Regions from separate parts of the Scandinavium sp. UTDF21-P1B genome, predicted to be linked through region 2. Evidence: predicted binding sites of a transcription regulator. Region 2 holds the regulator's gene; each other region holds the start of a gene.
The links. Region 2 encodes PurR, which represses purine synthesis genes. Its sites were predicted from a motif close to CANGCAAACGTTTGCNTG; they were not measured.
Positions count from the first base shown of each region.

Region 1 (7,871 bases), on a different contig from region 2:
GTGAACTGCTGAAAGGCGGCCTGCTGCATGAAGATGTTGAAACCGTTGCCGGTCATGGCCTGAAGCGTTACACCATGGAGCCGTGGCTCAACAACGGCGAGCTGGACTGGCGCGAAGGCGCTCAGGCCTCCCTGGATGAGGCGGTAATCGCCTGCATCGACAAACCTTTTTCCCATCACGGTGGCACAAAAGTGCTGAGCGGCAACCTGGGCCGCGCGGTGATGAAAACCTCTGCCGTACCGGTGGAAAACCAGATTATCGAAGCGCCTGCGGTGGTGTTTGAGAGCCAGCACGACGTCCTGCCTGCATTTGAAGCGGGCCTGCTGGACAAGGATTGTGTTGTGGTGGTGCGCCTTCAGGGGCCAAAAGCGAACGGCATGCCAGAATTGCATAAACTTATGCCGCCATTAGGTGTATTATTGGACCGTTGTTTCAAAATTGCGTTAGTCACCGATGGTCGACTCTCTGGCGCATCCGGTAAAGTGCCGTCAGCAATCCACGTCACGCCTGAAGCTTACGACGGTGGGCTGTTGGCAAAAGTTCACGATGGCGACATGATTCGCGTGAACGGCCAGACCGGCGAGCTGACGCTGCTGGTGGATGAAGCCGAACTGGCTGCACGTAAGCCGCATCTGCCGAATCTGAGCGCATCACGGGTTGGAACAGGGCGCGAGCTGTTCAGCGCACTGCGCGAGAAACTCTCCGGTGCAGAGCAGGGCGCGACCTGCATCACTTTTTAATACGACAAGATTACTCATTCTGGCGAGAGAAAAACTCTGATGAAAAACTGGAAAACAAGTGCAGAAGCAATCCTGACCAACGGCCCGGTAGTGCCGGTAATTGTGGTGAACAAACTGGAACACGCAGTGCCAATGGCAAAAGCGCTGGTTGCCGGCGGCGTACGCGTGCTGGAAGTGACCCTGCGTACCGCCTGTGCAATGGACGCTATCCGCGCTATCGCCAAAGAAGTGCCTGAAGCCATTGTCGGTGCAGGCACCGTGACCAACGTTCAGCAGCTGAAAGAAGTCACCGAAGCTGGCGCGCAGTTCGCTATCAGCCCTGGACTGACCGAGCCTCTGCTGAAAGCAGCCACCGAAGGTACCATTCCGCTGATCCCGGGTATCAGCACCGTCTCTGAACTGATGCTTGGCATGGACTACGGTCTGAAAGAGTTCAAATTCTTCCCGGCTGAAGCCAACGGTGGCACCAAAGCGCTGCAGGCGATTGCAGGTCCGTTTGCACACATCCGTTTCTGCCCGACTGGCGGCATCTCTCCGGCCAACTACCGTGACTACCTGGCGCTGAAAAGCGTGCTGTGCATCGGTGGCTCCTGGCTGGTGCCAGCGGATGCGCTGGAATCCGGTGATTACGAACGCATTACTAAAATCGCTCGTGAAGCGGTGGAAGGCGCGAAGTAATATCCGTACTTATGCGCGGCTGCCTGATGGCGGCTGCGCCTAATCAGGCCTACAAACCCCGTAGGCCTGATAAGCGAAGCGCCATCCGGCGCTTTTTTTATGCCCTAACGCTCACGGCACCAGCCGCAGCTTTCGCCCGTTCCACCGCCGTTACTACCTCTTCTGCTGTAGCTAATGCCACGCCAAGACGACGCGTGCCGTTGATATCTGGCTTACCAAATAAGCGAATCTGAACGCCCGCGCCCACGGCGGCATCAAGGTTGCCGAAACGGACATTGCTGCTGGTCAGCTGTGGCAAGATTACCGCCGAAGCCGAAGGGCCATACTGGCGAATTGCGCCAATGGGCAGCCCCAGGAAAGCGCGGACGTGCAGTGCGAACTCTGACAAATCCTGTGAAATCATTGTCACCATGCCGGTGTCGTGCGGGCGAGGAGAGACTTCACTGAAGATGACCTCATCGCCGCAGACAAACAGCTCCACGCCGAACAGGCCGTAGCCGCCAAGCGCCAGCACAACTTCGCGAGCAATGGTTTCGGCACGTTCCCGTGCGAGCTCGCTCATTTGCTGCGGTTGCCAGGATTCGCGGTAGTCGCCATCTTCCTGCCGATGACCAATCGGAGCGCAGAAATGGACGCCGTCTACAGCGTTGACGGTCAGCAGCGTGATTTCGAAATCAAAGTTAACTACGCCTTCAACAATCACACGGCCTGCGCCTGCCCGACCGCCCTGCTGAGCATAATCCCAGGCGGCGGGGAGCTGCGCTTCGCTACGAATAAAGCTCTGCCCTTTGCCGGAGGAGCTCATAACCGGTTTGATGATGCAGGGCAGGCCGACTTCCTTTACCGCCTTGCGAAAACTCTGCTCGCTGTCGGCGAAACGGTAGCTGGAGGTTGGCAAGCCAAGCTCTTCCGCCGCCAGGCGACGAATGCCTTCGCGGTTCATGGTGAGTTTTGCTGCGCGTGCGCAGGGCACAACATGTTGGCCAGACTGCTCCAGCTCAATCAGCATATCAGTGGCGATAGCTTCAATTTCTGGCACGATAAAGTCAGGTTTTTCCTGCTCAACCAGGGTTTTCAGCGCTTGCCCGTCGAGCATGTTGATCACGTGGCAGCGGTGCGCTACTTGCATCGCTGGCGCATCTGCATAGCGATCGACGGCAATCACCTCGATGCCCAAACGCTGGCATTCAATAGCCACTTCCTTACCCAGCTCGCCAGAGCCCAGTAACATGACGCGAGTTGCTGCCGGACGCAGCGCGGTGCCTAGTTGAGTCATAACGCATTTCCACAGTAAAAAGAGGGTTGCAGTATACACGAAAACGTTTGCGTGTGTCTTCTGAGGGCGTACGTCCGATACTTTGCGCATCTTTAGTTGTCACAGACATTTCCTGACATCGCCTCGCTTAGTCTGAGAGAATTCTTTGCAATGCCGGGAGGGCAATATGGCAAACTGGCTCAATCAACTTCAGTCTCTGCTTGGACAATCTTCTGCTAAATCGCCGGGTGATTCGGGGCTTAACAAACTGCTGGTGCCTGGCGCGCTTGGTGGGCTTGCCGGGCTGCTGGTCGCCAGTAAATCCTCACGTAAGCTGCTGGCAAAATACGGCACCGGCGCGCTGCTTGTTGGCGGCGGTGCCGTTGCTGGCAGCGTGTTATGGAACAAATACAAAGAGAAAGTTCGCGCTGCGCATCAGAGCGAACCTGAGTATGGTCTGCATACCAGCCCCGTGGATCTGCGGACAGAGCGTCTGATCCTGGCATTGGTTTTTGCGGCCAAAAGCGACGGCCATATCGACGACAAGGAGCGGGCCATTATCGATCGGCAGCTGCGTGAGGCCGGTGTGGAAGCGCAGGGGCGAGAGCTGGTGGAAAAAGCGATTGCTCAACCGCTGGATCCTCAGCGACTTGCAAAGGATGTTCGCAACGAGGAGGAAGCGCTTGAGCTCTATTTCCTGAGCTGTGCAGCCATCGACGTTGACCACTTTATGGAGCGTAGCTATCTGAACGCGCTGGGTGACGCGCTGGCGATCCCGCAGGAGGTACGCGACGGCATCGAAACGGACTTAAGGGCGCAAAAACAGGCACTTTAATCCTTTCTGAGCATGTTTCGCTTGCATCGCACTGCACTTTTGCCACCCTTAGAGGAGGTAATTTGCAGAAGAACAACGACATGCCACCAAAAGCAAAACGAATTCCGCACGCCATGACGCTTCATGGCGATACCCGCATCGACAACTACTACTGGCTGCGCGACGACGACCGCGTGCAGCCCGCCGTGCTCGACTACCTTAAGCAGGAAAATGACTACGGGCACGAGGTAATGACCTCGCAGCGCAGCTTGCAGGATAAAGTGCTCAAGGAGATTGTCGATCGCATTCCTGAACGTGAAGTCTCCGCGCCCTATAGCAGAAACGGCTACCGTTACCGACGCGTTTACGAACCCGGATGCGAATACGCTATTTTTCAACGCCAGTCGGTGCTGAAAGAAGTATGGGACGATTGGGACGTGCTGCTCGATGGCAATCAGCGAGCGGCTCATAGCGAGTTTTATACGCTTGGCGGGATCCTGGTTTCACCGGACAATACGCTGCTCGCAATCACCGAAGATTTTCTCTCCCGCCGCCAGTACGGCTTACGCATTCGCAATCTGGAAAACGGGAACTGGTATCCGGAAACGCTGGAAAACGTGGAGCCGGATTTTGTCTGGGGTAACGACTCGCAAACGCTGTATTACGTGCGTAAGCATCCGACCACGCTGTTGCCTTTCCAGGTCTGGCGGCACACCGTCGGGATGCCGATGTCGGCAGATGAGCTGGTGTATGAGGAGCAGGACGACATGTTTTACGTCAGCCTGCACAAAACCAGTTCAAAACATTACGTGATCGTTCATCTTGCCAGTGCGACGACCAGCGAAGTGCTGCTGCTGGATGCGGAGCTGCCGGATGCGCAGCCGCTGTGCTTCCTTCCTCGCCGTAAAGATCATGAATACAGCCTTGACCATTTCCAGCATCACTTTTATCTGCGCTCGAACCGCGAGGGAAAAAACTTCGGTCTTTATCGATCGTCAGTCCGCGACGAAAGTCGCTGGGAGGCGCTTATCCCTCCGCGTGAGGAGGTGATGCTCGAAGGCTTTACGCTGTTTACCGACTGGCTGGTGGTGGAAGAGCGTCAGCACGGCTTAACCAGCCTGCGCCAAATCAACCGCAAAACCCGGGAGTCGTTCGGAATTGCCTTCGACGATCCGGCGTACGTTACCTGGCTTGCCTATAACCCCGAACCGGATACACCACGGCTTCGCTACGGCTATTCGTCGATGACGACGCCGGACACGCTGTTTGAGCTGAACATGGATACCGGCGAACGTACGGTGCTTAAGCAGCAGGAGGTGAAAGGGTTCGATGCCAGCCGCTATCGCAGTGAGCATCTGTGGGTTAAAGCCCGCGACGGCGTTGAGGTGCCGGTCTCACTGGTGTATCACCGCGAGCATTTTCGTCAGGGCAATAATCCGCTGCTGGTCTACGGCTATGGCTCCTATGGTACCAGCATGGATGCCGACTTTAGCAGTAGCCGCCTGAGTCTCCTCGATCGCGGCTTTGTCTTCGCCATTGCCCACGTTCGCGGCGGCGGGGAGCTTGGGCAGCAGTGGTATGAAGACGGCAAGTTCTTGTTGAAAAATAATACCTTTAACGACTATCTCGACGTCTGCGATGCGCTGCTGGCGCAGGGCTATGGCAACCCGTCGCTCTGCTACGGCATGGGCGGCAGCGCGGGCGGTATGCTGATGGGCGTGGCAATTAATCAACGACCGGAGCTGTTCCATGGCGTCATTGCCCAGGTGCCGTTTGTGGACGTGGTAACAACCATGCTGGATGAGTCCATCCCGCTCACGACCGGAGAATTCGAGGAGTGGGGCAATCCGCAGGATCCTGAGTATTACGAGTATATGAAGGGTTACAGTCCCTACGATAACGTCGGACCGAAAGCCTATCCGCATCTGCTGGTGACCACCGGGCTGCATGACTCACAGGTACAATACTGGGAGCCGGCAAAGTGGGTGGCGAAACTAAGGGAGCTGAAAACCGACGATAACCTGCTGTTGCTTTGTACCGATATGGATTCCGGGCACGGCGGGAAATCGGGGCGCTTTAAAAGCTATGAAGGTGTGGCGCTCGAGTACACGTTCCTGATCGCGCTGGCCCAAGGGACGCTGCCGGGCCAGGCGCCGCGCTAGCTATTCTCCCAGCCAGTGTTTCAGCGTCAGGCGGAGCTCCGGGCTCATTGAGTTGAGATTATTGAACAGCCAGCGGAGGTAGCCGGGATCTTTCTCAGCAATCTCCGCCACCGGTTTACCGCGGTACTTGCCGAAGGTGAAGGTCGTCATTAATGCAGGTCGTCCGGTGATATCGACCATTTGATCCGCATTCCAGCCGGAGACGTTCATAATATCAATCAGCAGCGCTGCCGTGATATAGCAGTCATACAGGGCGCGGTGATGATGCAGGCCCGGCGGTGTGGCGACGCTTAGCTTGCGGGATTTGTACAGCGCCATATTGCTGTACTTGATGCCTGGCCACAGGCGACGAGCGAGCTTCATGGTGCAAATCCACTCCCCGTTCATTTCCGGCAACACGCGGCGATCGAAACTGGCGTTATGTGCCACGTACCACGCACTGCCCTGGTAATGCGGCACCACATCCTCAATCCACGGCTTATCGGCGACCATCTCCTCAGTAATGCGATGGATTGCCATCGCCTGCGGGCTGATGGGTCTGTCCGGCCGCACAAGATGGCTCATGGGGTTGGTTATCTTACCGTCAACAATGTCTACCGAGGCAATTTCAACGACGCCTCCCTGTAAATCACAGGTTTCCGTATCGATAACGCGTAACATGGTGCTCTCCCGGCTAAAAAGAGGCAGGTTATGCGTCGCAGCGGCTTTCGTCAATGGCGTAAAGGCTTTCCCGCATGGGAATGATCTCTCCTTCCCATCCACCCTCGTATTTGCGTCCGGTCAGCAGCAGTTCACCGCTATCGGCGCGTACGATGAGCTGACCGTGTTCATCCCATAGGGCACTTCCGCCGGCAAAATTAGATTTCAGCACGGCGATGGCGTATTTGTGTGCCAGCCGTTGCAGCTGCTGAACTGATTGCTGTTGCTGAAACTCCCGGGTGCAGGTGCCTGCAGCAAGCAGGGAAGCCAGCGGATCCAGTTCGTTGTCTTCGGCCTCTGGGGCAAGAATACTGATGTGGCGCGCCTGCGGCGTCTGGCAGGTGCCCTGACACAGCATGAGAGGGGCGGTATTTCCGGGGACAAACACGACCACGCCTTTATGCCGTTCACCGTTTTGTTCCACCGGGAGGCCGGCGACAATCGTTATGCCGTGGCGAGAGGCGGCATAGCTCAATGGCTCAAGCAGTTCTCTGTCGGGCGGAGGGGGAAGGGGCGACGAGGTATCCGGGCCAGTCAGCGACAGCTCCGGAAAGACGATAAGCTGGCAGGTGAGTTTTGCTGCCGCTTCGATAAACCGTAAATGATGGGCAATATTTTCCGCAACGTTCCTGTTGCAGGCCGTGTACTGTGCAGCGGCAATAGTCCATGCAGGCATAGTGGCTTCCTTAACACTTTCCTGACTCAGCGTCCGTGAGTCGCACTTAAGAATTTTCCATTGAAGTGTAGCAGGGTAAATGTAAGGAAGTGTAACTCTCAGTAAGGCTTATTTGGCTTTGGGCTCGTACGGCAGGCGAGAGAGGTTGACCGACGCCAGACGATGGGCAATCAGGCGCTCGCGAAACCAGTCGCGCAGATGGGCAGGCTGTTCACGCTCAACCACTTCGGCGACGATCGGCATATTGTAGCGCTCTTTAAAAGCGACCCCGGCGGCGGCCAAATCAACATTCACTTTGTCCATTTCGTCCTGGGGGATTTTTGCCAGATTGGTGTGCATCATGGTCTCCTTCTGTTATCGCGGCTGAAAGTACTAAGCGTGTCGGGAAAAAGCAAGTACGACGGCGTGGAATCTCGACGTAAACATCATACAGCGTTATCCTTTGGGACAGATAAATAACAAAAGGGAATGAAGAGAATGAACCTGACCGCTTTCCGTGCCTTGTGCGCCGGTGTGCTACTGACCTGCCTTTTCTCCACGGCTGCCGCATTCGCTCACGCACATCTCAAACAGCAATCTCCTGCTGCTAATGCGCAGGTGACAACGGTCCCACAGGCGCTGACGCTCAGCTTCTCCGAAGGGATTGAAGTGAAATTCAGCGGCATCACCGTCACCGGCCCGCAGCAGGCCAAAGTCCCATTAGGGGCCGTGAAGCTCAACGAGAAAGACAGTAAGGAGCTGATTGTCCCGGTAGAGCAATCTCTGAAGCCGGGTGATTACACCGTCGACTGGCATGTGGTGTCCGTCGACGGGCATAAAACCCAAGGCCAGTATCACTTCAGCGTGA
Region 1 covers NZ_JBFLVD010000025.1:95,280-103,150, reverse strand. The annotation lists gene edd (phosphogluconate dehydratase) at 1-740, shown strand, start outside; gene AB1287_RS18345 (bifunctional 4-hydroxy-2-oxoglutarate aldolase/2-dehydro-3-deoxy-phosphogluconate aldolase) at 780-1,418, shown strand; gene purT (formate-dependent phosphoribosylglycinamide formyltransferase) at 1,516-2,694, opposite strand; gene AB1287_RS18335 (tellurite resistance TerB family protein) at 2,861-3,508, shown strand; gene ptrB (oligopeptidase B) at 3,589-5,649, shown strand; gene exoX (exodeoxyribonuclease X) at 5,650-6,309, opposite strand; gene AB1287_RS18320 (nitrilase-related carbon-nitrogen hydrolase) at 6,338-7,024, opposite strand; gene AB1287_RS18315 (DNA polymerase III subunit theta) at 7,133-7,363, opposite strand; gene yobA (CopC domain-containing protein YobA) at 7,502-7,871, shown strand, end outside.
Region 1: the regulator PurR is predicted to act here: its motif matches at 2,731-2,748, upstream of purT (formate-dependent phosphoribosylglycinamide formyltransferase).

Region 2 (7,871 bases):
CTTGGCGAGCTCAAAGAGGGCGATGTGGTGAACGTGGAGCGCGCCGCACGCTTTAATGATGAAATCGGCGGTCATTTAATGTCCGGCCACATCATGACGACCGCGGACGTGGCAAAAATCCTGACCTCTGAGAATAACCGTCAGATCTGGTTTAAGGTTCAGGACTCGTCTCTGATGAAATATATTCTCTATAAAGGGTTTATTGGTATCGATGGCATCAGCCTGACGGTGGGTGAAGTGACATCCACACGCTTCTGCGTTCACCTGATCCCGGAAACGCTTCAACGCACAACGCTTGGCAAGAAGAAGCTGGGCGAGAAGGTCAATATTGAGATTGACCCGCAAACTCAGGCGGTCGTCGATACGGTTGAACGGGTGCTGGCGGCGAAAGAGGCCGCAGCGAAACCAGCAGTCAGCGCAGAATAATAAAAGAAAACCCCGGCGAGCCGGGGTTTATTTTAACGTGCGACGCGTAAACCGCCTTCAGTTCCGCGCGTGAACACCACCTGCCAGAGCTGAATGTCACGGGCGCGAAATGCACCGGCGCAGGCGTTCAAATAATACGAGAACATGCGTTTAAATCGCTCTGAATAGTTGTCCGCAATGTCTGGCCAGCTCTTCTGGAAACGATCGTGCCAGGCCATCAGCGTGGTATCGTAGTCGGCACCAAAGTTATGCCAGTCTTCCATTATAAAATGCGGTTCGCTGGCGCAGGCAATCTGGCGTACGGAGGGCAGACAGCCGTTCGGGAAGATATACTTGTTGATCCAGGGATCAACGTTGTTGTCCGTTTTCTTCGAGCCGATTGTATGCAGCAGGAACAGGCCATCCGGCTTCAGGTTTCTGTCAACGACGTCAAAATAGGTGGCGTAGTTTTTTGGTCCGACGTGCTCGAACATGCCGACAGAGACGATGCGGTCGAATTGATCCTGCAAATCCCGATAGTCCTGCAACAGGATTTGCACGTCCAGCCCTTCACAGCGCGCCTGTGCCATTTTCTGCTGCTCCGCAGAAATGGTCACGCCAACCACGCTGACCCCGTAATTTTTCGCCATGTAATACGCCAGCCCACCCCAGCCGCAGCCGATGTCCAGCACCCGCATGCCCGGCTGTAGCTGCAGTTTCTGACAGATAAGATCCAGCTTTGCCTGTTGCGCCTGTTCGAGCGTTTCGGCGTCTTTCCAGTAAGCGCAGGAATACTGCATAAAAGGGTCGAGCATGCGGCTGAATAAATCATTGCCTAAATCGTAATGCTCTTTACCGACTATCCAGGCGCGCTTCTTACTTTGCAGATTGAGCAGGCGGGCGCCTGCGATGCGGAGTGTGTCTTTTAAATGGTGGGGGAGCTGGCTTTCGAGCCCGGCGCGTAACACCTGATGGAAAAACACATCCAGCCGTTCGCATTCCCACCAGCCATCCATATAGCTTTCGCCTAATCCCAGTGACCCTTCCTGCAGCACGCGTTTAAAGAACAGGGGATTATTGACCCGGATGTCTGCGGGTGCGGAACCATTGATCCTGATGCCCGCCCGGCTCAGCAGTTCGCTGACGATACGGGACCAGTCATCATTGGGTACGCTTACTTCTTCTATACACGATGAACTCATAGCTTCTCCATCACGCGGCTTGTGATCAGAACCTTAAAACAGCGTAGACGCTTTTTGGGTTATGTGAGAACTCTCACGAAAGTTCCGTGAGTCTGCTATCCGACGTAGAACAGAGGAAGGGAGATATCCCTTGCCGAAAGGCCTTCCGTGGTGAATGGAGGGAAATCCGTTCCCTCGTTAATCGCTAATTTTTATCGTATTTATGTAATACCGGTCTCAGTATAGGCCGCAAAAATGTCAGGTTCAATAAAAAATGTTAGCAAACTAATGACCGAATTATTACATAATTGCTAACGTCATTATGCGTGAGATTCTTCGGCCACTTTGTCATTCGCCGTGGCCTGCATCCGGTAGCCTAGGGCCGCCAGTACGACCGTCGCAAGCATTACGCTGGTCGTGGTCAACAGCGGAGTGGCAATCAGTGTCGAGACCACCAGGCTTGCGAGGAAGCACAGCCCCAGCTGCAGCGTATTTTGCAGCGCTGCCGCGCGACCAGTCGCCTGCGGGAACGGACGCAACGCCTGCGCCACGACAATCGGATAGATTGCGCCGTTCGCCATCGCCATAAGGCAGAAGGGGATGAGCAAGGCGGTCAGCGAGCTGCCAGCGGTGAGACCGACGGCAAAGGTGCCAGCGACGCTCAGGGCAAAGGCCATCAGCAACCACGGAAGCATCTGCTGACCTTGCCATTTTTGTAGCGCCGCGCGACAGCCATAACCACCTACCAGGAAAGCGATAGTCTGTGGAACGTAGCTCAGGCCGATCACCGTCGGGCCGTAGCCCATTGCATTCAGAATGAACGGTGATCCGGTAAGCCAGGCGAAGAAGCTGGCGGAGCAGGCGGCATAAATGAGTACGTTACCGCGATAATCCTGCGAGCGCAGCAGGGCCATAAAGGTCAGCGGCTTTTCTTCTTGATGGAATTCCCGGGCCGGTTTTTTCAGGCGCAGGGCCGGGATCATCAGCAGGAGCGTAATCCCGAACAGCGTCGCGAAGATGGCCTGCCATTCGAAGTGATGCAGGATCCAACTGCCCAGCAGCGGCGCCAGCGCCGGAGAAAGCCCCACCAGCGGCATGATGGTGGCGAAAATTCGGTTGGTACGCTGGGCTGGGTAATAATCGGTGACCATTGCCTGCCAGGTAACGGCTGCGGCGCATACGCCAACGGCCTGCACAAAGCGCAGCACCAGCAGCAGCGTGGCATCGCGTACCCACAGCATGCCGATACAGCCGACAGCGAAGATGGCAAGGCCGATTAGCAGCACGGGTTTCCGTCCGTAGCGATCGGAAAGCGGCCCCCACAGCAACTGAGCGAAAGCAAAACCGGCCAGGAACAGACTCAGGCTTGCGCTAACGGCGGCTGCAGGGGTTTGTAAATCATTCTGAATCGCGGCAAAAGCGGGCAGATACATGTCGGTTGCCAAAAAACCGAGCACGCTTAAGCCCCCCAGCCAGCATAAAAATCCTTTCCCAGGTTGCATCATCTTTCTCTTTCTCATTGCAGGTGTACCAGGCTGCTGAGTGTAGGGAGTGCAACTTCGCTTGTGAAACGCTAATATTTGTCTGGTGAATTCAAAATTTTTGCAGGCAGAAAATGTGGTCTGAATATTCCCTTGAAGTGGTGGATGCGGTCGCCCGCAACGGAAGCTTTAGCGCGGCAGCGCAGGAGCTGCACCGCGTGCCTTCAGCGGTAAGCTACACCGTGCGTCAGCTCGAAGAATGGCTGGCAGTGCCGCTGTTTGAACGACGTCATCGCGACGTGGAGCTCACCCCCGCTGGCGTCTGGTTTTTGAAGGAAGGGCGGTCTGTTATCAAAAAAATGCAGATCACCCGTCAGCAGTGCCAACAGATCGCTAACGGATGGCGTGGCAATCTGGCCATTGCCGTGGATAACATCGTGCGCCCGGAGCGTACCCGGCAGCTGATTGTCGATTTCTACCGTCATTTCCAGGACGTGGAGCTGTGCGTTTTCCAGGAAGTGTTCAACGGCGTCTGGGATGCACTGTCGGACGGGCGAGTTGAGCTGGCGATCGGGGCAACGCAGGCGATTCCGGTCGGTGGACGCTATGCGTTTCGCGATATGGGCATGCTGAGCTGGAGCTGCGTGGTGTCGAATCAACATCCTCTGGCTCAAATGCCGGGACCGCTGAGCGACGAGGTGTTGCGCAACTGGCCTTCTCTGGTGCGCGAGGATACCTCCCGCTCTTTGCCTAAGCGCATCACCTGGCTGCTGGATAATCAGAAGCGTATCGTGGTGCCGGACTGGGAATCTTCTGCAACGTGCCTTTCGGCAGGGCTGTGCGCCGGAATGGTGCCAACGCATTTTGCACGGCCTTACATCGATAGCGGCGAGTGGGTGGCATTGGATCTTGAGAACCCGTTCCCGGATGCGGCATGCTGCCTGACGTGGCAGCAAAATGATATGTCCCCGGCCCTGAGCTGGCTGCTGGAGTATCTTGGGGACAGCGAAACGCTAAATAAAGAGTGGCTGCAGGAGCCGGATTGACCGGCTCCGCACAGAGATTAGCGGCGGTAATCGCGGAACGGGCCGTCTGCCACTGAACGGCGCTCGATCAGGCGTGGGTGGACCTCAATGGACTGTGACTCTTCGCGCTTGTTGACGATTCGGTCCAGCAGCATATCGAAGGCGGCTTCCCCAAGGGAATCCTTTGGCTGATGGATGGTGGTCAGCGCTGGGGTGAAGAAGCGAGCGTTGCGCACGTTGTCATATCCGATCACCGAAATATCCTGAGGCACGCGAAGGCCGTGTTCATCGGCGGCACAGAGTGCGCCCATCGCCATGATGTCACCGCCACAGAAGACCGCGGTAGGGCGTGGCTGTTGCGCAATCATCTGCTGCATGGCGCGGTAGCCGGATTCCGGTTCAAAGTCGCCCTGAACGATCCAGTTTTCCGGCACGGTAATTTGCGCTTCTTCCATGGCTTTCATGAATCCGGCCAGACGGCCAGCGCCGGTGTTGCGCTCCATTGGGCCTGGGATCACGCCGATATCGCGGTGGCCGCGTTCGACCAGGTAGCGCCCGGCAAGATAGCCGCCCTGGAAAGCGTTATCGATCACCGAGTCGGTGAAGTCGGCTTTGGCTTCACCCCAGTCCATCACGACCATCGGAATATGGCGATACTCTTCCAGCATGTCGAGTACCGGCTGCGGATATTCAGAACACATCACCAACAGGCCATCGACGCGCTTTTGCGCCATCATAGAGAGATAAGCACGCTGTTTTTCCAGGTTGTTCCAGGCGTTGCCAAGAATCAGGGTATAACCCTTTTCGAAACAGTTTTTTTCAACGGCTTCAATGATTTCCGCAAAATAAGCCGCTTCACTGCTGGTGGCCAGCAGGCCAATAGTTTTGGTGTGATTGACCTTCAGGCTGCGCGCTACGGCACTTGGGGAGTAGTGCAGCTCTTTGATTGCCGCCCACACGGCGTTGCGTGTTTCTTCTGCGACAAAACGCGTCTTGTTAATAACATGTGACACGGTTGTAGTGGAAACGTTTGCGCGCTTCGCTACATCTTTAATTGTTGCCATTCGTTCTCACTCCAGACCCTTTCCTTACGCCTGATGACCGGCACGTAAACGTTTGCCTTTACACACCCTTAACACAATTCATTTGAATTGCGGTACGCCGGGATACGACACAGGACGACAGGAGGGGGTCAATGGCTGGTACGCTTTTAAATTAGCGTGGAATTTTGTCTGATTCTGAGGCAAAGGGGAAGAGAAAAATCGCTATGGCTCTAAAACCTGGAAGATTTTCAGCCTGAAGTGTGCAAAAATGAGCAGGCTCACTTTTGTTGTGGGGATAAAAAGGAGAATAATTGATGAGTACCGACCTGAAGCTCTCTCTGATGACCACTGTGATCGCTCTGGCACTCATTGTCGCCGCCGGGCTGACTGCGGTGTTACACTGATTTATCCGGAGGGAGAGTCCTCTTCCTCCATCACCACCCCCGTCTGATTGTTACCAAATTAGCAAAAATCTTTTGCCATTTTGTTTACTTCTGTTTTTTTGTGATTGATGTCATGCTTTTGACTTCTGTTGTCGTGCCCTTTACTGGAAAGGGTTAACCGGAGTCGTAACATGAAAATCAATTTTCCACTGCTGGCGTTGGCAATCGGCGCATTTGCTATCGGCACTACCGAGTTCTCGCCCATGGGGCTATTGCCCGTTATCGCTAAAGGCGTGGATGTTTCGATTCCCGTAGCAGGCATGCTGATCAGCGCTTACGCAATCGGTGTGATGGTTGGCGCGCCGTTAATGACTCTGCTGCTGTCACATCGCGCTCGCCGCAATGCGCTTATCTTTCTGATGGCGATTTTTACGCTCGGCAACGTGCTGTCGGCTATTGCACCGGACTACACCACATTATTGCTCTCTCGCATCATCACCAGCCTTAACCACGGTGCTTTCTTTGGTCTGGGATCTGTTGTGGCCGCGAGCGTGGTGCCCAAACACAAGCAGGCGAGCGCGGTGGCAACCATGTTTATGGGGCTGACGATTGCCAATATCGGCGGTGTACCGGCAGCGACCTGGCTGGGTGAAACCATCGGCTGGCGTATGTCATTCCTGGCAACGACCGGTCTGGGCGTGGTGGCGATGATGAGCCTGTGGTTCTCATTACCAAAAGGCACCGGTGGTGAACGTCCGAATGTGAAGCAGGAAATGTCCGTGCTGATGCGTCCCCAGGTTTTATCTGCGCTGTTAACCACCGTTCTGGGCGCTGGCGCGATGTTTACGCTTTACACTTATATCGCACCGGTGCTGCACAACATTACCTCAGCGTCGCCGCTGTTTGTTACGGCAATGCTGGTGCTGATTGGCGTTGGGTTCTCCATCGGTAACTATCTGGGTGGTAAGTTTGCTGACCGCTCGGTGACCGGCACGCTGAAAGGTTTTTTACTGCTGCTGATTGCCGTGATGGTGGCGATTCCGTGGGTAGCGCAGAACGAAATCGGTGCAGCGATAAGCATGGTTGTCTGGGGTGCTGCGACGTTCGCCGTGGTTCCACCTTTACAAATGCGCGTTATGCGCGTGGCGCACGAAGCTCCGGGGCTATCGTCCTCGGTCAATATCGGGGCATTTAATCTGGGCAATGCGCTGGGCGCGGCTGCTGGCGGAGCGGTTATTTCCGGTGGTCTGGGCTACAGTTTTGTGCCAGTGATGGGCGCGGTTATCGCGGGTGTGGCGCTGCTGGTGGTGCTGTTCAGCGGCCGTCGCCAGCCTGAAGAAGCGTATTCCAGCCACTGATAATATGCCCGGCGGCAGGCACCGCCGGGCCAGGCATTATGCCGCCAGGTTCTTCGCGACAAATTCCCAGTTTACCAGCGCCCAGAAGTGCTCGAGATAGTTCGGACGGGCGTTACGGTAGTCGATATAATAGGCGTGCTCCCACACATCTACGGTCAGCAGCGGTTTTGCATCCGTCGTCAGCGGCGTGCCTGCGTTCGAGGTGGAAACGATAGCCAGTTTGCCGTCCGCTTTTTTCACAAGCCAGGTCCAGCCTGCACCGAAGTTTTTGACGGCTGCATCGGTAAACTGCGCTTTGAAATCCGCAAAGCTGCCGAAGCTTTCGTTGATGGCCGCAGCGACAGCGCCTGCAGGTTCGCCGCCGGCGTTGGGTGCCAGGCAGTGCCAGTAGAAGGTGTGGTTCCACACCTGAGCGGCGTTGTTGAACACGCCCGCTTCAGAAGTGCGAACAATATCCTCCAGCGTTTTGCCTTCAAAAGCCGTGCCTTTGATCAGATTGTTGAGGTTGGTGATGTAGGTCTGGTGGTGTTTTCCGTAATGGTATTCCAGCGTTTCAGCAGAAATGTGCGGCGCGAGAGCGTCTTTTGCATACGGTAATGCAGGTAATTCGAATGACATTGCTTATTCTCCCTATTATTTTAAGACTCAATAACCCTGTATTGAGTATGGATAGGGTAGCAAATTAAAAGATGTGGCTAAAGAGGAACTTACCCCGACGCTGAAACGACGGGGCAGGGGATCAACGAATGGTTTTCGGCGTCATTACGCGGCGAGCACCAACGTAGTGGTTGGCCCAGTAGTCTTCACTGAGGGAGGTAATCTGGATATCTCGCCCGGTACGTGGAGACTGAATAAATTTCCCGCCGCCAACATACACGCCAACATGATCGGCAGTGCCGCGACCACGAGTGCGGAAGAAGACCAGATCGCCACTTTCCAGTTCACCACGTTCAACGGCCCGGGCATCACGCAGGTGATACATCTCATTCGCGGTG
Region 2 covers NZ_JBFLVD010000010.1:117,400-125,270, forward strand. The annotation lists gene AB1287_RS06205 (riboflavin synthase subunit alpha) at 1-426, shown strand, start outside; gene cfa (cyclopropane fatty acyl phospholipid synthase) at 459-1,607, opposite strand; gene punC (purine nucleoside transporter PunC) at 1,907-3,091, opposite strand; gene punR (DNA-binding transcriptional activator PunR) at 3,202-4,113, shown strand; gene purR (HTH-type transcriptional repressor PurR) at 4,131-5,156, opposite strand; gene AB1287_RS06230 (YnhF family membrane protein) at 5,450-5,539, shown strand; gene AB1287_RS06235 (MFS transporter) at 5,710-6,876, shown strand; gene sodB (superoxide dismutase [Fe]) at 6,913-7,494, opposite strand; gene AB1287_RS06245 (C40 family peptidase) at 7,616-7,871, opposite strand, start outside.

Region 3 (7,871 bases), on a different contig from region 2:
CAGCGCGCGGATCATGCCTTTCAAATCTTTACGATCGAGCATGTCTTTGTTGGAGCGCATACGTCCCCAGGTCTGCACCAGGTCAATAACCGGGTTGTCGTTAGGGCGGTAGACGCCAATGCCCGGTGAAGCGTGCAGGCCAAACATGCGGGCGCCGATTTCCAGCGTCAGGAAGTGGATGCCGATCAGCAGAATGCCTTTTTTCTCGGCTTCCAGCGCATGGATGTACTCCACGCCGGTTGCTTCGCTCCAGCGTGCCATGCGCTTATCGGACCAGAACCACGCCATGCCGGTTTCCATCAGGCCCATGCCGACGGATTCGAAGTTTTTCACGACCCACTGATGGCGCTTTTTTTCGTCCATATCTGGAAAACAAAGTTCCAGATTACGGTAGGCAATGCGCGCGCGCCGCTTCATAAAACGCAGCGCCAGACGGCCCAGAGAGTTGCCAAGACGGTACAGCAGAGGGTAAGGAAGCTGAACCACCAGCCATAAAGCACCAATGCCCAGCCAGCTCAGCCAATGGCGAGGGTGAAGCAGCGCAGCAGAAAATTTCGGTAAATGCGTCATTTGTTTCCTGTTCTTTTTGACAACCGGTTCTATTATCGCATTTTTTTGCCCCTCACCCAAACCAGGTCGGATACGAGGCGGTTTTTCCGGCAGTTGTTATTTAATCTGATTATTTGAGGTGAGGGAAATGTAGCGCAAAATGTGGGGATGTAAATTCGCAGCGCATGCTATATGATGCGGGCCGCGAATTTTCTCATCGATAATGCAGGAACCACACCATGCCAGTGTTGCATAACCGCATCTCGAATGAGCAACTGAAAGCGCAGCTGATGGCCGAAACCGAGCCGCGCACCACAGTCTCATTCTATAAATATTTCACCATTGCTGACCCACAATCGACCCGCGATGCGCTTTATCAGGCGCTCTCTGCGCTGAGCGTGTTTGGCCGGGTCTATCTGGCTCATGAAGGCATTAACGCGCAAATCAGCGTTCCGCAAAGCAAATTTGAGGCGTTTCGTGAACGGCTTTACGCCTTCGATCCGGCGCTGAACAACCTGCGTCTTAACGTTGCCCTCGACGACGATGGAAAGTCCTTTTGGGTGCTGCGCATGAAAGTGCGTGAACGCATCGTGGCAGACGGCATTGATGACCCAACCTTTGACGCAAGCGACGTCGGCGACTATCTGAAGGCGGCGGAAGTCAACGCCATGCTCGACGATCCGGATGCGGTCTTTATCGACATGCGTAACCATTACGAATATGAAGTAGGCCACTTTGAGAACGCGCTGGAAATTCCCGCTGACACGTTCCGCGATCAGTTGCCGAAAGCCGTCGAAATGATGGAAGAGTATCGCGATAAAAAAATCGTCATGTACTGCACGGGCGGGATCCGCTGCGAGAAGGCCAGCGCGTTTATGAAGCACAAAGGCTTCAGCAAAGTCTGGCATATTGAGGGGGGGATCATCGAATATGCCCGACGCGCGCGTGAACAGGGCCTGCCGGTACGCTTTATCGGCAAAAACTTTGTCTTCGATGAACGCATGGGCGAGCGTATTTCCGACGACGTTATTGCTCACTGCCATCAGTGCGGTACGCCGTGCGATACGCACACCAACTGCCTGAACGACGGTTGTCACCTGTTGTTCATTCAGTGTCCGGCGTGTGCTGAGAAGTACAGTGGTTGCTGTAGCGATCTCTGTCAGGAAGAGCGGGCGCTACCAGAGGAAGAGCAGCGCCGCCGCCGTGCCGGACGCGAAAACGGCAATAAGATTTTCAATAAATCGCGCGGGCGGCTGAATACGAAACTGGGCATTCCTGACCCGAGTAAAGGTCAGTAAAAAAAGATGTAAACCAGATCGATGACGGCCAGCAGCAGCCACAGAACAATCCATACCACGAAGTGTTCGCGGATGTTGTTCACCAGATAATGATATGCACGTTGCAGCATTGTGTTGTTACCAGAAGCCCGGCCATGCGCCGGGCTTTTTGCTGTCTGTCAGCGATTGAAGCGCGACAGGCTAAAGGGCGAAAGATCGAATGCCGCCGTTTTGCCCTGGGCAAAGTCAGCGGCAATTTCACCTAAAACCGGAGCGAACTTAAAGCCGTGTCCGCTGAGCCCGGTGATGACAAGTGTCGATGGCTGGCCGGGCAGGGTATCAATAATGAAATCTTCGTCTGGCGAGTTGTCGTAGGTACAGGCGGCACCGTGAAGGCAGCCGCCGATGCCTGGCAGAACTGTGCGCAGGAAGTTAAATGCTTCCGAGCCGTCCGTTGCCACTGCACCAAACGGTTTGCGCTCCTCTGCAGAGGTGATGGGCTGCCCGCCGTTATGCTTGCCGATTTTCAACTCGTTATCGTCTGCCGGGAAGCCGTAATAGTGATCGCCGTTCGGCAGTTCGCCGGTAAACGCCGGAAAGTTGTTTTTCCGGCTGTAACGGCCATCGGCCTGGAACCACGCAAACACTTTACGTACCGGCTGGACAGGGAGGTCCGGCAGCAGCTTTGTTGCCCATGTTCCGGCGCTGACCAGCAGGCGTTTTCCCGTATAGCTCCCTTCCGCTGTTTCTACCGTGACGCCGTCGGCATGATGCTTTATGGCCGTCACCGGGCAATTAAAGAGCTGCGCACAGCCTGCTTCCCGGGCGAGTTCCACCCAGGCTTTTACCGCCAGTTCGCTGCGCAATACGCCGGAGGCCGGTTCAAACAGGCCGATGTAATCCTCAGGCACGCGAATTTCAGGCCAACGGGCCATCAGCGCCGTGGCGTCCAGCTTTTCAACGTTCAGGCCGAACTGGCGGGCGCTGTGCTCAACGTTTGCCAGGAAAGCAGAGTGCGCCGGACCGAGGTTGATGACGCCGGTCTTTTCGAAAATCTCTTCGCCGCTGATTTCAGCCAGCTCATCCCACAGCGTCTGTGCCCGCAGTACCAGCGGAACATATTTTTCGCCCTCGCCATAGGCATGACGAATCAGTCGTGTGTCGCCATGATGGCTGCCTTCAGCATGCGGTGGCAGATGGGCATCGGTCATCAGAACCGACAGCCCCGCGCGGGCCGCATAAAAACCTGCGGCGGCACCGACAGAACCGCTGCCGATAATAATTAGATCGTAGTTCATGCGTATCTCTCAGCTCTTTTCTTTATTCAGCAGGGTAATTAATCTGAATGTGCGTGACAAGGCAGAAATAATTAAGGCACCCGTAGGTGCCTGTGGCGTGAATTTCAGCATTAAGCGCTAATGCCTTCGATACTCGTTTTCCTGGAAATCGCCGGATTCAATTTTGGCGATGCCCGCTTCTAAAATAGAAATAAACTGGCGGGCCACATCGGTCGTTAACCATAGCGTCTGACCGATCTCTGCTTCGTGATGACTCGATTGTGCGGGGTTCTGGTAGTGCAGGCGCAGCATCAGCGCGTCATAGCTGTCTACGGTGCTGATGTCCCATCCGACGAGGGGATGGGTCTGGATGACTTCATTATTCTTTTCCATCATAACCCCTTATTTGCGTGTTTAAAGACAACGGTTCGAGGTTCAATGCGTGTTTTCTGAAGCAAACTAATTATATCAACAATCAAGAAAATATTCGAATTTTTAGCTTATCCGCAACATCTTTTTCTGCATCTTTCGTTTTTTTGAACAATAAAGCGTCAGTTAGTTCGCTATTTTTTAAAAGAAAAAGCGATGCAATCAGAAAAAGGTTAAAAAAGAAGCGAATAAAAAAACAAAAAAGCCGGGGCGACCCGGCAAAAAATGACACAGAATGGAGCGTTTGTTTAATTTTATTCAGCGATTCAGGCAGGATTAAACCAGTCATCAGCGCTCTCCCAGGTTTCCTGAAGAATTTCGCTGATGCGATCTTTGTCTTCCTTTGGCGCACCGATGACGGAGAGATTATTGGCGGCGGCATAGCGCACGCTCACCTGACCGTCCCGGTCCGGAAACTGGCTGAGAATACGGCGGGAAAGCTCGCTGGTGAGCGCATCAATGGCGCCCGCGGGTAAAACGGTGGTTTTGGCAATGGTCACTTCAATACGCATAATGTGCCCCCTGTGTAATATACTGTATATTTATACAGTTAGTTTGGGAAACTTACAACAGGGGACAAACAATTTTTAACGTTTGACGCTCCACTGTACGGTTTCACCCGCGAGGAACGGAACCAGCGTGTCATCCGTCAGCGCGATGCTTTCGGTCACCTGGCACTCTTTGCGCTCCAGTTCAATAAAGCTGTCATTCACCGGCAGGCCGTAGAAGCGTGGCCCGTTAAGCGAGCAGAACGCTTCAAAATGCTGCAGGGCGTTCATCTCTTCAAACACGGTGGCATAGCTGCCAAGTGCGGTCGGCGCGTTAAAGCATCCTGCGCAGCCGCAGCTGGCTTCTTTACGATGACGGGCATGCGGTGCGGAATCGGTACCGAGGAATACGCGTTCAAACCCGCTGGCGACCAGCTCACGCAGCGCCTGCTGGTGAATATTACGCTTGAGGATCGGCAGACAGTAGAGGTGAGGGCGCACGCCGCCGACCAGCATATGGTTACGGTTAAACATCAGGTGCTGCGGCGTGATAGTTGCGGCAAGCAGCTCATTACCGTCTCGCACGTACTCGGCGGCATCTTTGGTGGTGATATGCTCGAACACCACCTTCAGCGCGGGCAGACGCTGGCGCATTGGCTCCATAACGGTTTCGATAAAACGCGCTTCGCGGTCGAAGATGTCGATTTCCGCATGAGTCACTTCGCCATGTACCAGCAGTGGCATGCCGAGCTTCTGCATACGCTCAAGCACCGGCATGATAGCATCGATGCTGGTCACGCCGTGGCTGGAGTTAGTGGTGGCGTTGGCCGGGTAGAGCTTCGCGGCGGTGAATACGCCCTCATTGAAGCCGCGCTCCAGCTCATTCGGGTCGAGCGTGTCGGTTAAATAGCAGGTCATCAGCGGCGTAAATTCATGGCCCGCAGGTACGGCATCAAGAATGCGCTGGCGATAGCTGATGGCGGCGTCAACGGTTGTGACCGGCGGCACCAGATTAGGCATCACAATCGCCCGGCCGTACACTTCGCTGGTGTAAGGCACCACGGTTTTCAGCATATCGCCATCGCGGAGATGGATATGCCAGTCGTCGGGACGGCGGATTTTCAGGATCTGGGACTGGGATGACATAGAGGGCTCCGGCTGGTTAAGAAGGGCTATTTTTGCCGGGCACTAAGGTTAAACGGAAACGTTTTCCTTTGCACTCCTTTCTGTAAAAAAAACGGGCGCCAGGGCACCCGTTTACGATGAAACGGCCTAGTCGGTGAGGGGGATAACAATCTCGCCGGGTTTGACCTCAATGCCTTTGGCATATTTCTTCGCCAGCGCTTCACCTTTGCTTGCATCTTCTCGCAAAACGTAAGCCGGCTGCTTATTGAAGTAGCTGCGCAAAGACTGATTCAGGTAAGGCAGCATGGTCTGCACCACGGATTGCATCTTCTCAGGCTTCACCGTGGCGTCCACCACCTCCATCTCCTGGAGGAAAATAGCCCCTTTCTCTTTGTTGAAGACCGGGAGCGCCTTGAGCTTCAGATCGATGGTCGCTTTCTGGTTGCCAAACAGCGAAGTCATATCGAGATTCGCTACGCCGTTGAGCGTAATTTTGTTCGGCTCCTCACGCCCGATAGCGCTCGTGAGATTCGTCAGCACAATGTGTGCGTCCGCCACGCCTGGCAGGCCAATATCTTTGGAGAAATTATTGCGCTTTTGCAGCGCCTGATTAATTTCCTGTTCACTTACGGTGTACTGCGTCAGCTGGTTACAGCCTGCCAACAGGCCGCTCACGATCAGCGTGGCGACCATCAACATCTTTTTCATGGGGTTCCTCAACATGATGCCTTTGTCTCATCCTGACACAAAGCAGCATGCCCTGTCAGCCAAAGACGTGCCAGCAGAATCCGCTGAATTGTTACCGCAGTTAACGCTAAGCCCCTGGCTCGACCATCCCCGTTGAGGCGCGCCTGGCGCTGAACTGCCACCACAGCGCCAAAAACGTGATGATGCCAATTACGCCAAGCATCACCCACGGCAGCTCCGGCTGGGCGATGGCTTTACCGGCGTCAAACAGCCAGCCACCGCCCGCGTACCCGAGCGCACCGCCGAAGGCGAGGCCCAAACGACTGAAGCCCATGTAGCTGCCGCGTGCGCGAGGATCCGCGAGCTGGGCGCTCAGGGTTTCTCTCGCCGGTTCGGCAATGATTGAGCCGATGTAGAACAGGCAAATCAGGGTGAACAGCTGCTGCAGGTTGCCGGATAGCCCGATGGGCAGCATCGCCAGCGTCATAATCAGCAATCCGGCCATCAGACGATGCTCGAGGCGAAAACGCTTTTCGCTCCAGCGTGCGATAGGGTAAAGCAGCGACAGCGATAGCGTGGCTTCAATGGCGTACATCCATTTTACTGCCGAGGGCGTTCCGGCGATGTCGTTCACCATAATCGGCAGCATCAGCATCACCTGTACCGCCAGCATGTAGTAGCCGGTCAGGGTCAGCACATAGGTGACAAAACGTTTGTCACTCATCACCCGCGACAGCCCCTCACGCACTGGCGTTTTCACCGTCGAAAGCTTCCATGCCGGGAGATACCAGGCGTTAAATGCCGCGCAGAGAATAAACAGCACTGCGCCCACGCTGCACACGAGACGGAAATCGTACTGCAGCAGCCAGCTGCCGAGCAGGGCGCCAATAACCGCCCCTGCACTGTCCTGCATCATCAATATAGAGAAGAAGCGTCCTCGCTGGTGTGGACGCACAAGTTTTACGACCAGCGCCGCGCGTGGCGGGTCGAACAGTGTGCCGCCGAGCCCGGAAAGGATGCAGGAGAGCCAGAGCATCCAGGGTTCCTGCGCAATCGCCATGGTGGCAAAACCTGCTGCACGCATCAGCATGCCGGTGACGATCATCGGCTTGGCGCCGAAGCGATCGGCTATCGCGCCGCCGAAAATGCCCAAGCCTTGCTGAACCAGCTGACGTAATCCGAGCGCGATGCCGACCATCAGCGCGGCCCAGCCCATCTGGTCAACAAAGCGAATGGAAATCAGGGGGAAGACAACAAAAAAGCCAAGCACGACCAGCATGTTGTCGACGAGCAGAAAATATTTACCCAGGCTGCGAGCCTGTGAGATGCGCGATGGCATTTCCCCTCCAGGGGAATAAGACGGTGAGAAGACCCATTGTACCGTCTGAAGTCTGTTTTTCCGGCGGCAAGCGCAACAATATTTTTTTATCAAAAGACAATTTTGATAGAGTTTATTTATCGAAAAGCAGAAATGCCGCAGAAAATCGTATGTCGCTGTTTTCCCAAGGCGGTGATGGGCAGGTATAGTAATGTTAATGGCGATTTAAAAGGGTAGGGGAAGATGTTTGGCTATCGCAGTAACGTGCCGAAAGTGCGTTTAACAACAGACCGGCTGGTGGTGCGCCTGGTTCATGACCGTGACGCATGGCGTCTTGCCGATTATTACGCTGAAAATAAGGCGTTCCTGAAGCCCTGGGAGCCCGTACGCGATGACAGCCACTGCTATCCATCCGGCTGGCAGGCGCGTTTATCGATGATCAACGAATTTCATAAGCAAGGATCGGCGTTTTATTTTGTGCTGCTGGATCCGGAAGAGAAAGAGATCGTCGGCGTGGCCAACTTCTCTAACGTCGTGCGCGGCTCTTTCCATGCCTGCTATCTGGGCTACTCCATCGGCGAAAAATGGCAAGGGCAAGGACTGATGTACGAAGCGCTCACCTCCGCCATTCGCTACATGCAGCGAACCCAGCACATCCACCGCATCATGGCTAACTATATGCCGCACAACCAGCGCAGCGGTGCGCTGCTGGCAAAACTCG
Region 3 covers NZ_JBFLVD010000011.1:271,591-279,461, forward strand. The annotation lists gene AB1287_RS07845 (Kdo(2)-lipid IV(A) acyltransferase) at 1-570, opposite strand, end outside; gene trhO (oxygen-dependent tRNA uridine(34) hydroxylase TrhO) at 789-1,847, shown strand; gene AB1287_RS07855 (DUF2770 family protein) at 1,841-1,954, opposite strand; gene solA (N-methyl-L-tryptophan oxidase) at 2,006-3,124, opposite strand; gene bssS (biofilm formation regulator BssS) at 3,242-3,496, opposite strand; gene dinI (DNA damage-inducible protein I) at 3,799-4,044, opposite strand; gene pyrC (dihydroorotase) at 4,120-5,166, opposite strand; gene AB1287_RS07880 (lipoprotein) at 5,293-5,853, opposite strand; gene mdtH (multidrug efflux MFS transporter MdtH) at 5,960-7,171, opposite strand; gene rimJ (ribosomal protein S5-alanine N-acetyltransferase) at 7,394-7,871, shown strand, end outside.
Region 3: the regulator PurR is predicted to act here: its motif matches at 5,218-5,235, upstream of pyrC (dihydroorotase).